2 regions of the Halomonas sp. GT genome follow, and region 2 is predicted to be linked to the other one. Evidence: predicted binding sites of a transcription regulator. Region 2 holds the regulator's gene; the other holds the start of a gene.
What was found. The regulator PhoB, encoded in region 2, activates phosphate uptake and scavenging genes when phosphate is short. The targets are predictions, from matches to a motif close to TGTCATANNNNTGTCANA.
Positions count from the first base shown of each region.

Region 1: B6A39_RS16560 (putative 2-aminoethylphosphonate ABC transporter substrate-binding protein) is a predicted target of PhoB. The motif match lies at 4,917-4,934, and genes of this name have one in related genera.

Region 1 covers NZ_CP020562.1:3,645,909-3,653,950, forward strand. Annotated here, with positions in the region: gene B6A39_RS16545 (2-aminoethylphosphonate--pyruvate transaminase) at 1-907, opposite strand, end outside; gene B6A39_RS16550 (putative 2-aminoethylphosphonate ABC transporter permease subunit) at 961-2,655, opposite strand; gene B6A39_RS16555 (putative 2-aminoethylphosphonate ABC transporter ATP-binding protein) at 2,652-3,776, opposite strand; gene B6A39_RS16560 (putative 2-aminoethylphosphonate ABC transporter substrate-binding protein) at 3,820-4,869, opposite strand; gene B6A39_RS16565 (UTRA domain-containing protein) at 5,037-5,747, opposite strand; gene B6A39_RS16570 (HAD family hydrolase) at 5,740-6,468, opposite strand; gene B6A39_RS16575 (bifunctional diguanylate cyclase/phosphodiesterase) at 6,586-8,042, opposite strand, start outside.
Region 2 covers NZ_CP020562.1:4,026,619-4,034,660, reverse strand. Annotated here, with positions in the region: gene B6A39_RS18270 (hypothetical protein) at 25-381, opposite strand; gene B6A39_RS18265 (HU family DNA-binding protein) at 381-653, opposite strand; gene B6A39_RS18260 (NAD(P)/FAD-dependent oxidoreductase) at 756-1,946, opposite strand; gene B6A39_RS18255 (chorismate--pyruvate lyase family protein) at 2,034-2,615, shown strand; gene ubiA (4-hydroxybenzoate octaprenyltransferase) at 2,650-3,540, shown strand; gene phoB (phosphate regulon transcriptional regulator PhoB) at 3,637-4,326, shown strand; gene phoR (phosphate regulon sensor histidine kinase PhoR) at 4,329-5,645, shown strand; gene B6A39_RS18235 (hypothetical protein) at 5,934-6,236, shown strand; gene B6A39_RS18230 (hypothetical protein) at 6,630-6,956, shown strand; gene B6A39_RS18225 (copper chaperone PCu(A)C) at 7,058-7,537, opposite strand; gene cysZ (sulfate transporter CysZ) at 7,663-8,042, opposite strand, start outside.

The DNA of each region.
Region 1 (8,042 bases), 380 kb from region 2:
TGATGATCGGCGATAACCATTTATCTTCTAAAAGCGTGCTGAAGCCTAACGCTCGCATGCCTTTTACCAGCATATCACGATTGTGGGTATAACGTGCGCAGCGCCCCGGTACGCCGCCCTCTTCCCGGTGCTGAGCAAGCGCCGCTTGGAAGGCCACCACCGTATGCGTGGGCGGGGTAAAGCGCCACTGGCCAGTGCGTTCCATGTAGTCCCACTGGGCGTGTAAATCCAGGCTCAGCGAGTGGGCACACCCCTTACCAGCAGCAAGTAGCGTCTGGCGAATGATCACAAAACCAAAGCCCGGTACGCCTTCGATGCACTTATTGGCTGATGAAATCAGCACATCAATAGGCGTTTTTGTCAGACTGATCGGTATGCCTCCAAACGAGCTCATGGCGTCCACGATCAGCGTTTTCCCGTGGGCACGCACCACCTCAGCGATGGCTTCTAGCGGGTTCAAAATGCCAGAGCTGGTTTCGCAGTGAACTAGAAACACCGCGGTAATGTCAGCATCTTGCTGTAGCAGTTCCTCCACTTCGTCGGGGTGCGGCGGTAAGTAGTCCCCTTTGTCCAACGTCACATAACGGCGGCCCATCATATCGAGCAGTTGAGCAGCCCGCTTGCCGTAAGCGCCATTCATTAACACCAACACCTTGCCGTTGGGGTTGGTTGCGCAGGCCAGCGCACTTTCAACGGCGAACGTGCCGCTGCCTTGCATCGGCACGCAGGCATAGGCGTCGCTTGCCGCCTCGGCCATGGCAAGCAGTTGCGCACGCACGTCCGCAGTCACACGGTTAAAGTCGTCATCCCAGGAGCCCCAGTCACGCAACATGGCTGCTTTGGTCGCGTGGGAGGTGGTTAGTGGCCCTGGGGTTAAGAGGTAAGGCACTTGTGAATGATTCATCATTTTGGTCTATACCAGATTATAAGCACACATTGGCCGCTGGCGTAGCGGGCTGTTTAGCCCGCCTGGCGCCAACGCTGAGCGTTGTTTAAGAGAACGTGGGTAAGCGCAGTGTGGAGCAGTTTAACCACCAGCGAGGTCAGGAAAATCAGCACAGCCATGGCCGCGGCGCTAGCAAAATAGCCCGCCTCATCCAGATGCAGCACCGCCACTGAAGCAAGCCGCGTATCGCTGTTATAGAGGAACACCACCGCAGACACTGTCGTCATCGCATTGACGAACAGGTAGACAGAAATATCCAGCACGGCAGGTAGAGATACCGGCAATGTCACGCGGCTAAATGTGGTCCAGAACGGTACTTTTAACGAGGCCCCCACGGCTTCAAACTCCGGATCGAGCTGTTTCAGCGCGGTGACAGAAGTAAGGTGACACACCGTATAAAAATGCACTAGCGTGTTGAGAACCAGAATCGCCATAGTCCCGTAAAGCCAGTTAAGGGGGTTACCTGCCTGGTTGAAAAAGAAGATATAAGCCAGGCCCAGCACCATACCCGGCACCGCCATGGGGAGCATGGCCATAAAATGCAGGCCTTGGCGCAGTGGGCGATAGCCTTCACTTTTTTCAATCAGCCACGCATTAAAGAAAATAACCAGTGTACCCACTAACGCGACGCTAAATGCCAGTTTGAGGGAGTTAAACCAAGCACCCCAGCCACCGCCTGCTAAGCCTTGGAAGGTGTAATGCTGCAGTGTGAACGACAGGTTATAAGGCCAAAACTGTATGAGCGAGGCATACACCGCGGTACCAATGACCAGCAGAATAACGCCCGCGACCGAATAACACAGCAGCGCAAACGTCCAGTCTCTCAGCGGGTTAGGCGTTGGTCGCCATGGCACTGCTCGGGCCGAAAGCTGAGCCACTTGGCGTTTCTGTATCCAACGGTCGACGATAAACGATAGCACTGCAGGCATCAGTAGAATAACGCTAACCACCGCGCCCATTTGGAAGTTCTGCTGCCCCACCACTTGGCGATACACATCGGTGGCGAGCACGCTGAATTGGCCGCCAATAATTTTCGGCACACCAAAGTCGGTAATGGCCAGCGTAAAGACCACGAACAGGCATGAAATCAGCCCGTAGCGCACCCCGGGCAGCGTAATCGTCAAAAACGTACGCCACTTCGGCGTGCCCAGTGCTTCTGCTGCTTCATAGAGGCGTGCATCGCTATTGGTCAGCGCAGTGGTTAGCAGCATGAGCGCATGGGGGAAAATCCAGAAACTCATGCCCATCACAATGCCAATCGGCCCATAAATCGAATGTCCAGCCAGCACGTCGTTCAGAAACCCCTGGTTACCAAACAGATACACCAAGCTAATGGCGGGTAGCAACGAAGGCGCCAAAATGGGCAAAATCGCCAACATTCGAAAGAGCCGCTTACCTGGCATACAGGTACGGGTAATGCCGTAGGCGCATAAAAAGGCGAGCCCAGCGACGACCACCGTCGTGGTGAACGCAACGCGCAATGAATTGGCAATCGAATTGACCAGCGCTGGCGTTTGAAAATACTGCACAAAGTTAGCTAGCCCAATAAAGTCGCCACTGCGGTCTTGCAGGCTTTTTACCAACATCGCAAATAGCGGAAACAGCAGGCCGAACACTAGCAGCGCCACGCCCGCTAGCAGCACGATCAGGCGTATCAATGCTTCCAGCGAAGGCGTTGATGCAGGCGCTGAAAATATATTCGCCTTCATGACTGGTTGCTCCCTGCCGGATATAAACGGGCAGCATCGGCAGGCAAATGGATACCCAAGGTTTGCCCTAGCCGTAATCCTAGCGTGGCGCTATCACGGCTGGGAACATCAGCCAGTAACCATTGCTCGGTACTGTTAAGTCGCAGTGATACCCGCTGAAACGCACCCAAAAACTCAATACCTATGACATCACCCCTCAGCCCAGTGGTGCTGGCACTAAGCGCGACTGCTTCGGGGCGAATGGCTAGTTGAGCTGCTTGGTCTTTCGCGTAAGTATGCGGCAAACAAGGGCATGAAATAGTGCCTAGCAGCGCGTGGTTATTCGCCTGGGCGGTCACCTCTAGAAAATTCATGGTGCCGATAAATGACGCCACAAAAGCGCTGGCGGGCTGGTGGTAAATCTCGGCAGGCGTACCCACTTGTTCGATCACCCCGTGATTCATCACCACGATACGATCAGCCATGGTGAGCGCTTCTTCTTGATCGTGGGTCACCATAATGGTGGTCACGCCAAGGCGCGCCTGTAGGGCTTTGATCTGATGTCGCAAATGGCCGCGCACCCTCGCATCCAGCGCGGAGAGGGGTTCATCCAGCAGTAACAAGCCGGGTTCAGTCGCCAGCGCTCGTGCCAACGCAACCCGCTGCTGCTGCCCGCCAGAAAGCGCGGCAGGATACTTATGTTCGCTACCGCTAAGATCCACCAGTGCAAGCAACTCCGCCACGCGGGCATCAATCGTCGCTCGATCACTGCGACGGTTGCGTAACCCGTAGGCAACGTTATCGAACACGGTCAGATTGGGAAACAGCGCATAAGATTGGAACACGATGCCAAAATCCCGCGCCTGCGGGGGCAGTGTGGAAATATCTTTGCCACGCTGAATTAAGCTACCTGCTGTTTGCTGAGCTAGGCCTGCAATAGTGCGCAACAGGGTTGTTTTGCCACAGCCAGAAGGCCCTAAAAAGCATACAAACTCGCCTTCCTGTATCTGTAGCGCAATATTGTCCAGAGCGGTAAAGCTACCGAAGCGCTTGGTGACGCCATCGATGCTTAGGTGCGCAGAGGGTAAGTGGGGTTTCGCCGCCGAGTGAGCCGTCAGCGGCGATGTCAGTGTGGTCTGCATAACATCTCCAAGCCCCGGCCATGGCCGGGGCAGCTGTTCGTGCTTACTGTTCGGTTTTACCGTCGTAGCGGCGCTGCCACTCTGCCAGCACGCGCTCGCGATTAACCGCCGCCCACTGGAAATCGGCATCAATCATGCGATCCGCAATGTCAGCGGGGTAGTTTTCAATCGGCTGTGCCACACCTGGGTAAGCCACGACGGCGTAGCCTTCGTTATAGAGTTCGTTAGCCTCGCGGGAAACAGCCCAATCCATCAGCGTTTGTGCAGCTTCCTGTTTAGCTGTACCCGCAACGATGGCGGCAGCTTCCATATCCCAGCCAAGCCCCTCTTCTGGGAAGATCACTTCAATTGGTGCGCCTTGGGATTTTAACCGTGCACCACGGAAGGCAAACGACACACCGACTGCCGCTTCACCGGTGGCCGCTAAACTGCAAGGAGCAGAGCCTGAGTGGGTATAACGGGAAATGTTGTTATGCAGACGGTCCATATAGTCCCAACCTTGCTCTTCGCCCCACAGCTGCATCCAGCTGGCTACATCCAGATAGCCGGTACCGGAGGAGTTGGGATTAGGCATGATCACATGCCCCTCAAACTCAGGCTGGGTCAGGTCTTCCCAGGAGGTCGGCATGGGCACACCCTGTCGCTCGCCTTCAATGGTGTTGTAGCAAATGGCTGCTACCCAGGCGTCCATGCCTACCCACGCGGGGTCTTCACCGTTACGGTAAGCAGCATCAATAAATTTTGGATCGAGGTTTTCAACGCCAGCAGGGGCGTAGCGTTCCAGCATGCCTTCTTCTTCAAGCACCAGCAGGCTAGTGGCTGCTAAGCCCCAGATAACGTCTGCCTGGGGATTATCTTTTTCCGCCAGCAGGCGCGCAGTAATTACGCCCGTCGAATCTCGCACCCAGTTAATGGTGATATCTGGGTGGGCAGCATTGAAGCGTTCGGCGTATTTTTGCAGATCATCTGACTCAACGGCGGTGTACACCGTCAGCTCAGTGGCGCTAGCCACAGAAGTGAAGGCAACGGCAGCCGTTGCAAGCAGAGCAGTTGCAATCTGATTAGGTTGGAACAAACGGCGAAGTTTCGACATGGTAGGCTCCCAGCGTTTTGGTATAGACCAGGAGTTTGCCGCCGTTAAATGACAGTGCGATGACGCTTGTTTGACCGATTTTTTAAGTTGTTGTGTACGCTCAAGCGTAGGTTCTTGTGAGGGATCTTGTGAGGATTCTCTCGAGCGTCCCTGTCTTCGTAACCTTGTTACTGCTGGCCCGATAGCTCAACACGGATGCATAACGAATCGTGCAACCAGTGCTCTTCGTCATATTCGATGGGACGTTGTTGACCATCAAAAATGGCGCGGCAAATGTTTAACCCTGCTGCACCTGGGGCAACGAGTAATTCTTCTGCATCTAATGGCGACAGCGCTTCGGACACCATGCGTATCGAGCGATTGGCCAAATGATGCCCCCACCGCCCTCTTAACAACCCCCAGAGTGATTGTCCGCTGTAGATGTCTAGCAGCTCTGGCGCACGCTCTGGCACCACCCAAAGCGATTCCACCAGCACAGCGCGATCATCTACGTAACGGCGACGGCGAATGTGGTGAAACGGCTGGTCATCAGGCAGCTGCAGGGCACGGGCAGCCGCCAGATGTGAGCGAGTTTCCAGCTTAAGAACCGCCGTGCGTGGTTGCCGCCCCTGAGCGCGCACATAGTCGTTAAAACCTGCGTCCCGGGTGGGGTCATACACCAGCCTAGCCGGTGAAATAAACCAACCACGCCGATTACTGCGGTGAATAAGCCCCTCCCCCTCCAGTTGCGCCAAGGCTTGGCGCAACGTAACGCGGGTCGTACAGAAGCGCTCTGCTAACGCTCGCTCCGCGGGTAACTTGCCTTCCCACTGCGTGGCATGCTGAGTGATTAAATAACGAAGCTGTTCAGTTAACTGTAAATAGTAAGCATCAGGCATGCGCCGATTTTCCTGATAGATCGTTGGCCAATGAAGCGTCTGAGGACGCTGCCATCCGCCAGTCTAAGCGCCGCCATCCTTCTACACTAGCGACCTCCGCCAGCACGGGGTCAGGGTTAACCGCCACCGGGCAGTCAACATACTGAAGCAGCGGGATATCGTTGCGGGAATCTGAGTAGAACGTGGTATGACTGGGGATGATTTTTTGCTCAGTTAGCCACTGCTGAAAACGCACTACTTTACCCCCTCGGTAAGAGAGCACGCCTCTGCTATGGCCAGTGTAGCTTGCCCCACTTCCCGCTTGTTCGACACTTAGCTCTACCGCCAACACATGCTCAATCCCTAGCATCGTTGCAATCGGCGCGACCAAGTGATGCGATGATGCAGAAATGAGGACTAGGATATCGCCTGACTGACGGTGTGCTTCCAAGCAGCGCCAGGCTTGATCAAAAATACGGGGCTGCAAATGGGTAGCGACAAAGCGATCAACTTCTTTTTGTACATCCACCACCCGGCGGCCCCGCAGCGGCGCCAAGGTCATTGCCAAGTACTCCTCTAGCTTTAACTTACCGGCGTGATAAGCCTGCTGCATCTGCTCGGCACGGGCTATAAATATTTCGGGGTCACTGATCCAACCCTGCTCGATCATCCATAAATTCCAGCGGTCGCTGCAGTCTCCGTCCAGGAGGGTGTCATCAAGGTCAAACAGAGCGAGGCGCATGAGGCACTCCTTTTTTCGCGAGTTCGGCGGCGCGTAGGGTATGCCAACGTTGATGACAGGACGATGACGCCATTACTGAGAATGGATATTGCTCGCCTTACCTATCCATAAAATGGCTTAAGGGGTTAACCACATTGAGGCAAACTCATCGGCGGGTAGCGGGCGGCCAAACCAGTATCCCTGAGCTTCGCTGCAACCCATTTTTGCAAGCAAATCGGCCTGGGCAGGGCTTTCAACTCCTTCTGCAAGGGTTTTCATATCAAGCGTGTCAGCCATGGCGATAATGGTTTGCACAATCGCCCGATCATGGTGGTTATCAAGCATGTCTCGCACAAACGAAATGTCTATTTTTAACGCGTCCGCAGCAAAGCGCCGTAAATACGAGAGCGATGAGTAACCCGTACCAAAGTCATCAATAAACAGCGCGTAACCAGCCTGACGCATAGCCTGGGTAATTGTGACCGCCTGATCGGGATCACGCATAAAATCACTTTCAGTGAGTTCAAGCGCAATGGTGCCCGGAGGTACACAGGCGGTTAGCTTAGCCACATGCGCGGTTAGCTGAGGGTCGGCAAATTGTTGAGCTGAAATATTGATTGAGAGCCTACCTGGCAGTGGCGTATTGCTGGCCTGCCAAACACTTAACTGACGTGCCGCTTCTTCTAGCACCCAGTCTCCCAGCATACGGATCAAGCCACGCTCTTCCGCCAAAGCAATAAACTCGCCAGGGCTTACCCAGCCCCACTCAGAGTCAAACCAGCGGCACAGCGCCTCAGCACCCGTCAATGTTTTGCTCGTAAGACTGAACTGCGGTTGAAAATAAAGCTGTAAGCGCCGCTCAGTAATGGCTTGATGCAGGCGCTCGGTCATCCATTGCCGACGCTCCAGCGTCTGACGCATCGCTTGTGTATAGGGGCATACGCTGTTATCACGGCGTTTTGCGTGATGGAGTGCGATACTGGCCGCGTTAAACAGCTCACCAGCCTCCGATACATCGCTTGGATAGCTAGCAATCCCGATACTGACATCGAGATTAAAAATACGATGCCCCAGCTGGATGGGCCGTTTGATAATTTCGCATAATTGAAACACCACCTCTTGAAGGCAAACATCCTCAATGCTGGGCAACAGTATTGTAAATTCATCACCGGAAAGTCGTGCGACAGCGCTTTTAGATAGACTAGTTTTCCGCAAGCGCTCAGCTACGGTTGCGAGTAACTGATCTCCTACCTCGTGACCATGTAAATCATTTACCTCTTTAAAGCGCCGAATATCCAGCAGTAGAAGTGAAAGTGAGTCATCCCGACTAGATGCCTCTTTTCCCATACTGGCCAACAGCTCAATAAAGCGCGCACGATTAGGCAATCCTGTTGTGTTGTCTGTGTAAGCAAGACGTTGCATGTAACGATGATCACGGCGACGTTCAAGCTCACCGGCAGCGCCAGTAGAGAGAATTTTCAGCACGGAAGTAGCAAACGCATTGGTCGTCAGTGGTGTTTGGTAAAACACCATCATCACGCCAATGGCATCGCCCTTAGCATTATCCAAGCGGCGGCCTATCCACGCCTGGGTGC
Region 2 (8,042 bases):
CACCTTGTGGTGGCGAGTTAGTTATTACATATTTTTCAGTAGCTTTTGAAGCTTGTTCATATCGGCGGAGTCGCCCACTAGGCGGACTTCACCGGCTACCATGCCATCCAGAAATGCCTGTTGCGTTGGCTTTTTAAGGATTTTCAACGCGGCATCCTGATCGCGAAAACGAAGCTCAAGGTCTAGGTCAACGGGTAGCCCTTTGCCTGTATCAATGCCTTTCGGCGTCATTCGATAATACCGGGCAATGCTGAGGTCTTCCGTGGCAACACCCCAGTCCAAGCCACGCATTCGCTCAAGTTGCTCACGAAAGCGTGGTTTGCGTCGCAGGGCTCTTTTAAGCAATAAGCTCAGTAGCCACAGCGTCAGCTTGAGTTTCATTAGGAAACGGCGTCCTTAAGCGCTTTGCCGGGCTTGAACGCAACGTTTTTGCTGGCGGGAATCTGTAAAGGCGCGCCAGTTTGTGGGTTTTTGCCGGTACGTGCGGCACGCTGGCGCACGGTAAACGTTCCAAAACCAATGAGAGCGACATCTTCGCCTTTGGCAACGCTGTTAGTGATTTCGTCCAAAATAACGTTCAGGACTTGACCTGCTTTGTCTTTGGATAGATCAGCGTTTTCAGCAATTGCGGCGGCGAGTTCAGGTTTGCGCATAAAGGTATCTCCCTATGTGAAAATCAAGCGTAAGCTCATCAGTGTTGTTAGAGGCACTGCCCAGCTGGTGGCTTTTTAGCCTAGCCGTTAAAGCGGCGAGAATCAGCCTAGCAGTGCAGGTGCTACTCTGGAAAGCTCCACTTTCCTTCTCACGCAGCTGCCTGTCAACGCAAATCCAATCAAACGACCGTCTTTATTTTCAGCAATCGCTGTCATTTCACCGCCTTCTCCCTCAATTCTCCACTGTGCTGGTGTGGTGATCGGTGGGTAGGCAACCACGGGTAGTAACGGCGTTTTCACAATGACGGGCCACGCGCCAAAGCTGACTCCGGTTGGCTTTCCGGCAAGTGTCGACGCCAGCGCTTTTACGCTCGCCTGTAAGGGCTGCACGTACATAGCGTTAACTCCCTCAACGCAAGCCACATCCCCCAACGCAAATATGTTCGGTTGAGAGGTGCGTAATTGGCGATCAACAACGATACCGCGCTGGGTGACCGCCAAACCTGCTGCTTCAGCAAGTTGAATGCGCGGGACTAAGCCGGTGGCGAGTAGCGCGATGTCGGCAGCATAATGGTCGCCATTCTCAAGGCGAAGTGAGAGGGCGTTATCTGCGTCAAGAGCCAGTGTTTGCAGGTTATGCCCTAACGCAAGTTGGATGCCTGCTTCTTGGAACGCATTAGCCAGCGCCCGGCCTAGCGGCTCGGGGAGCAGGCGTTGCAGTGGTGTGCTTTCTGGCGCAATGAGGGTGACTCGATGGCCGCCAGCATGAAGGTCATTGGCGAACTCGCAGCCCACCAGTCCGGCACCGATAATCGCGACACGCTTAGTAGACGCTGCTCCTAATGCGGCATAAAACTGGCGATACTCGTCTAAGTCGTTCACCGTGAAACATCGTTTGGCGACATTTTCGGGCAGGCTGAACGGCGTATAGGGAGCCGCCCCAGTGGCTAGCACTAGATCGTCATAGTGGAGTTGCTGGCCGTTACAGAGTTCTATGCGCTGGTTATCCACATGCAAGTGTACGACTTGGGTGTGGGTAATTAACTCAGCGTTAAGTTCTTCTGCGACGCTGTGGGCGTCGCGTTGGGCGAGCTGATCTGGCGTTAAGCGTTTCGCAAAGCCTGTAGAAAGCAGCGGTTTACTGTAATCATCGCCACTATCGGCGCTGATGAGGGTAATGGCACGTGTATCGCCTTGTCGGCGTAGGGCGCGGGCAAGACCAATCCCCGCCATACCGGTGCCAATAATAATCAGTGATGAATGGGAAAATAGCGGTATTTCTTGTGCGGGCATGCAATCACCAAAAGTCGGCGGAACAAAAGCCTGTGAGGTCACCATGTTACACTAGCTTTCTGTGTATTGACCGCCTTGGAGACCCTGGTGATCGCCCCTACTGTTCGGCAAGCTTCTCTACTTCCTTATCGGCTATTTCCTCACTGGCTTCCTGTTGCTGCGGCTCGTCCTGCAATGAGCGCTTCGTGGTGGCAGTGGGTGGCATCGACGGATTCCTTAACGACGCGGCTAATCGTTGCAGGTGGCGTCAGCACGTTTCGGGTGCAATTGTTGCGACAAACGATTGGCCTACCTCTACGAGATGAAGCGCTAGCGTTGGGTATTAAGCCACGCTGCTATGCATGGCTGAGGGAAGTAGCGTTGTGTTTGGACGATAAGCCCTGGGTGGTAGCACGCTCGGTAGCGCCACTTAATCAATTACAAGGGAAGGGGTTAGATGGACTTGGCGAGCGCTCACTAGGTAGCTGGTTGTTTCAACAGCCTGACTTGGTGCGCGGGCCACTCTACGCCACCCGCCATCAGCCACGCTTTGTCGCTGAACAGTGCGCTTCTCTTTCAGACAGCGTATGGGGACGGCGCTCAGTGTTTCAACACAGTGGGTTATCGCTATTGGTACAGGAATATTTTTTATCCGCCATGGCAGATGATCTTGGCCTGCCTTCGCGCTAGGCTATCGTCAGCGTTTTCTTTTTGAGAGGTAAGCATGGACCGTTCTCTGTTGAGGCCAACGGGATGGGCTCGAGTGGCTGATTTTTTACATTTAATGCGATTGGATCGCCCAATTGGTACTTGGCTATTGATGTGGCCCACCTTATGGGCGCTGTGGATAGCGGCAGAAGGCGTGCCTGGCCGGAATGTTCTACTGATCTTTATTGCTGGTGTGTACGTTATGCGCGCCGCGGGCTGTGTGGTCAATGATTACGCTGACCGCCATTTCGATGGCCATGTAAAGCGCACTAAGCAGCGTCCGCTAGCCACTGGGCGTATCAGTGAAACCGAGGCACAGCTGCTGTTTATAGCGCTGGTAGCTATTGCTTTCATTTTAGTGCTATTGACCAACTGGTTTACGGTGCTGTTGTCGATAGGCGGTGTTGTATTAGCGTTCATTTACCCCTTTATGAAGCGCTACACCCATTTCCCTCAGGTGGTGTTGGGGGCTGCGTTCTCTTGGGCGATCCCCATGGCATTCGGTGCGGTATTGGGTCATGTCCCGTTTGAAGCATGGTTATTGTTTAGCGCGAATGTGTTGTGGACCGTTGCCTACGATACCCAATACGCCATGGTCGACCGCGATGATGATCTTAAAATTGGTATTAAATCTACCGCGGTGCTGTTTGGTAGCGCTGACCGTCTGATAATTGGTGTGCTACAAGTGGCAACACTGGGACTGCTTGCCTGGGTAGGGTGGCGTGTTGGTTTAGGGGGATTTTTCTGGCTTGGGCTAGCCGCTATGGCCGCCACGTTTGTCCACCAACAACGGTTACTGATTGGTCGTGAGCGTGGCCGCTGCTTCCAGGCATTTCTTAATAATCACTGGTCTGGTTTGTTAATTTTTGCAGGTATTGCACTAAGTTGGTGGCCAATAACTGGCTAAATATCCTCTATGTCATAGAATTGTCATCTAGTCATGGTGTTATCGTCACTGACATGTCTTTGATTTACCTTTCATTGAACACCGTGAGGCCCTGGAATGACCGCCAAGACCGTTTTGATTGTCGATGATGAAGCGCCTATCCGCGAGATGATCGCAGTGGCGCTGGAAATGGCTGACTATCGCGTGCTTGAAGCGGATAACGCCCAGGATGCCCACGCGATGATGGTTGACCACCAGCCAGATCTACTTTTGCTGGACTGGATGATGCCAGGTACCAGCGGTATTGAGCTTGCAAGGCGCTTAAAGCGCGAAGAAGCTACTGCCGAAGTGCCTATCATTATGTTAACCGCTAAAGGCGAAGAAGATAATAAAATTCAGGGGCTTGAGGCTGGAGCGGATGACTATATCACCAAGCCTTTCTCTCCCCGTGAACTGGTAGCGCGCTTAAAAGCGGTATTGCGACGTACCACCCCTCGTGGCGTCGAAGATCCTATCGAGATTAATGGTTTGCTATTAGATCCCGTGAGTCACCGTGTAAGTGCTTACGGCAAGGCATTGGAAATGGGGCCTACTGAATATCGTTTGCTGCAATTTTTCATGACGCACCAAGAACGTGCCTATACGCGTAGCCAATTGCTCGATCAAGTGTGGGGCGGTAACGTATATGTTGAGGAGCGGACAGTAGATGTTCATATCCGACGTCTACGTAAGGCCTTAGGGGAAGCTCACCAGAGTCTCATTCAAACGGTGAGAGGCACTGGGTACCGTTTTTCCGCGCGGGTGTAACGGTGCGCTTGTGGAGCCGAGAATTATGGCGGATTGCATGGTTAGCTGCCCTGGGGGCTTGTCTCGGATGGTTGCTAGGTATGTCAGGGCTTGGGTTTGCTGCAGGCCTTGCCGTTTGCTTGGTTTATCAACTGCGCCAACTGCGCGCACTCTTTAAGTGGTTAACGCTCCACCCTCATGATGAACCCCCTGCTGCAAGCGGTATGTGGGGCGAACTTTTTGATCGCTTGTATCGCTATCAAAAGAGTCAACGGATTACCCAGAATCGATTGCGTGCCACCCTTGCGCGTATTCAGGAATCATCCGAAGCAATGCGTGACAGTGTTGTCATGCTAGATCGGCATGGTGACTTAGAATGGTGGAATAGTGCCGCGACCGAAATGCTGGGGTTACAAACGGCCCACGACCGTGGCCAGCATATTACCAACCTGCTTCGTGATCCTCGATTTATCAGCTACTTTAACGCACGTAAATACGGTGAGCCGCTAACGTTAACGTCGCCCATCGATGAACGTCGTATCCTGCAATATCAAATTACACTCTATGGTGATGATGAACGCTTGGTAATGGCGCGAGACATTACCCGTTTGCATCGCCTAGAGCAGATGCGTCGTGATTTTGTCGCCAATGTTTCCCATGAGCTGCGCACACCGCTAACAGTACTGACGGGTTATTTAGAAACTTACGGCGACTTGAAAGAGCAACTTCCACCACGTTTAGGGCGAGGTATCGCTCAGATGGAAGAGCAGACGAAGCGTATGCAAAACTTAGTCAATGATCTGCTACTGCTCTCTCGATTAGAAATTGACCAAGGAGGCGAGGATCATCATGCGCTGGTGTTAGGGCCAATGCTCGACAGTATTCGACGCGATGCGCTAGCGCTCTCTAATCAACAGCACAATGTCCAAGTCGTGCTTGAAAGTGATGCGCGGCTCATTGGCAGCGAGCAAGAACTGCATAGTGCTATTTCTAATCTTGTCTTTAATGCCGTGCGTTATACCCCGGAGGGTAGTCAGATAACGCTTCGCTGGAAGTCCATGCCGGAGGGCAGTGCTTGTATTGAGGTCGACGACGACGGCGAAGGAATAGACCCTGTCCACATTCCGCGTTTAACCGAGCGTTTTTATCGTGTTGATAAAGGTCGCAGTACGGCTACCGGTGGAACGGGCCTTGGTCTAGCGATTGTGAAACATGTGTTGCTGAGACATGATGCACTGCTACAAATTGAATCCCACCCTGGCGAAGGGGCTCTCTTTCGCTGTGTTTTTCCGGCATCACGCGTTGTCGAAAGCGAGTCCATACCGCGTAATGCTGTCTAGATATAGATATTGTATAAGTGTGTCACGGTGTCATATAAGTATGGTCAAATAATGCTCATGTGCCATTTGTAGCCACTTTTCCTGCCTAAATTGAAAGATTCTAAGCGTCTTATTTATTTTTTAAAAAAATATAAATTAATGTTTATTAACGTTTTTTTATTATTTTTTATTTTTTGGCATGGCGTCTGCATTATTTTAGGTAAGAGAGAAAACCACAGGAACTGGTAAGCCGAAAGGCAGTCTTTCTTACCATTTAGCAGTATTGAACAGCGATCGAGGAGATGGAATATGATGTCCAAGGAATTACTCAAGAAAGCTGGTATTTTAAGTGTAGCGTTTGGTCTGGTTGCTAGCCCTGCGGTATTTGCTCAAGAGCCAGCGGATCCAGCAAACAATATTTCCCCAGATGAACAGCCTGTCGATTCTCAGCCTGAAAGCACAACAGGTTCGAGTGATTATGACAGCCAAGATTTGACCCATGACGAAGGCGATAACGCCAGCGACATGGAGCCAAGCTCAACGAATCATGGCGATTCAGATGCTGGCTATGACAGCACTGATGAGTTGCCTGAAGAAAATAGCGGCATGTAACATTAACTTTGGTTACATATCTTTTCAAAAGGTATTAAAACTCTTACGCTTATGGATGAGCTATTCAGAGGCAAGGATGTCAAATCGCATGGATGCTCCTAGATTCAAGGACTGAATCTTTCGACGGTCAACACGCTAGTTAGGGTTAATTCCAAGGTTGGAGTCCCTCAAACGGATAGGAAGCTAGTGTTACGTATCGCGATATTAAGAGTGCTCAAGACCCCACTTCGGTGGGGTCTAATTTTTTGTATATAGTATAATCATTGTCACGTTGCCCACTGTTTATTGGTATTAGAAATGCAATTATTCAGATGACACGTTCAGCGACTGGCAAAAAAGGTACCTTGTATCATTACATTGTCGGTTGCTCCATGTAGCAAGGAGCTTTTATTTATGTTGTTGAAAACATTTTTTAAAAATACTTCAGTTTTGGGCCTCTCGCTGGGCCTTGTCGCAAGCCCAATGGCTTTTGCGCAATCTTCCATTGAGTTGAACCAAGAGCGTGCTGATAACCAAGAAATTATTCAGCCTCAATCTCGTAACACATCGGGCCCTGCGACCTATTCAGCTAAGGATCTGATTAACGACAATGACAATACTCTGATATACACTCCCTCAAGCCGTTCCAGCACAACCGATGATGACTCTAAAGCTAACAATAGAGCAGGTTATCGCGCTGAAGAACTAAACCGTGAAGAAGGTAGCAGTACACGCTGGTAAAGAAGGCTGTGGTTAAAAGTGTGTGACAAACAAGGTTATTGAGTAAATTAGCCCCGCTTTGGCAGGGCTTTTTCGATTAAGAATATTATCGATTAACCCTATTAATGCTGATGATGGCGATCAGCCGCGTTGCTTCCTTCTTGGGCACTTTGAACCCAAACTTCTATTTCAATATCGTCTTGCTGGGCAAATTCGAGTGTGATTGGAAACCGGTCACCTTCTTCCAGTGGCTGGTGTAAGCCCATTAGCATTAAGTGATAACCGCCACCCGGGCGCATTGTCAGCGTTTCGTCTTTAGCGATTTCGATAGCATTGACGTGGCGCATTTTCATCATATCGCCTTCCATCTGCATATCATGTAGCTCAACACTTTCGCTCACAGGTGTCTGCGCACTGACCAGTGTGACGGATTCTGCATGAGCCGTAATATCTAGATAAGCGGCACCGTTTACCACACCGGGAGGTGTCGGCGTGGCAAAAGGATGAGCAATCCTTAACTGGTCGGTTTGAACGTCGTGAGCCGACGCGAAAGAGATTGAGCCAGTGAGGAGAGCCGTCAACCAGAGTGCGCGGGTCAGCATGGTCGTATTCCTTGTAGGAGCCTTATTTTCTTAACAAGGCTTATGCTTAATCTTGAGAATAATAGTGAAGCCAAACAAACTTAATGTAACAAATAGGTTGTGTCAGCGTTATAGCGATTAAGCCTTCAGCGATGAGGCGTAATGTCGCGTGTACCGCGGTAGTGGTCGTCCCACATTAATACGGCGCCTGCTACTGCACCGGGAATTAAGAACAAGTTAGCGAGGGGGATCCAAGTCACTAGCATAATCAACCCGCCGTAGGTGAGGCTTGGCCACCACCGCTGCGATAATCGTGTACGCATATCGCGAAACGTAATCTTATTGTTATCCATGGGATAATCTAAATAAGTGATTGCCATGATCCACGCGGAAAAAAGCATCCACAAAATGGGGGCTATCAGGTTTAGACCGGGTATCCAGCTAATGATAAACAGTATGACCATGCGTGGCAGAATATAGCCGAGTTTGACTAGCTCGCGCCCCAAGGCATCGACGGCGGTTTTAG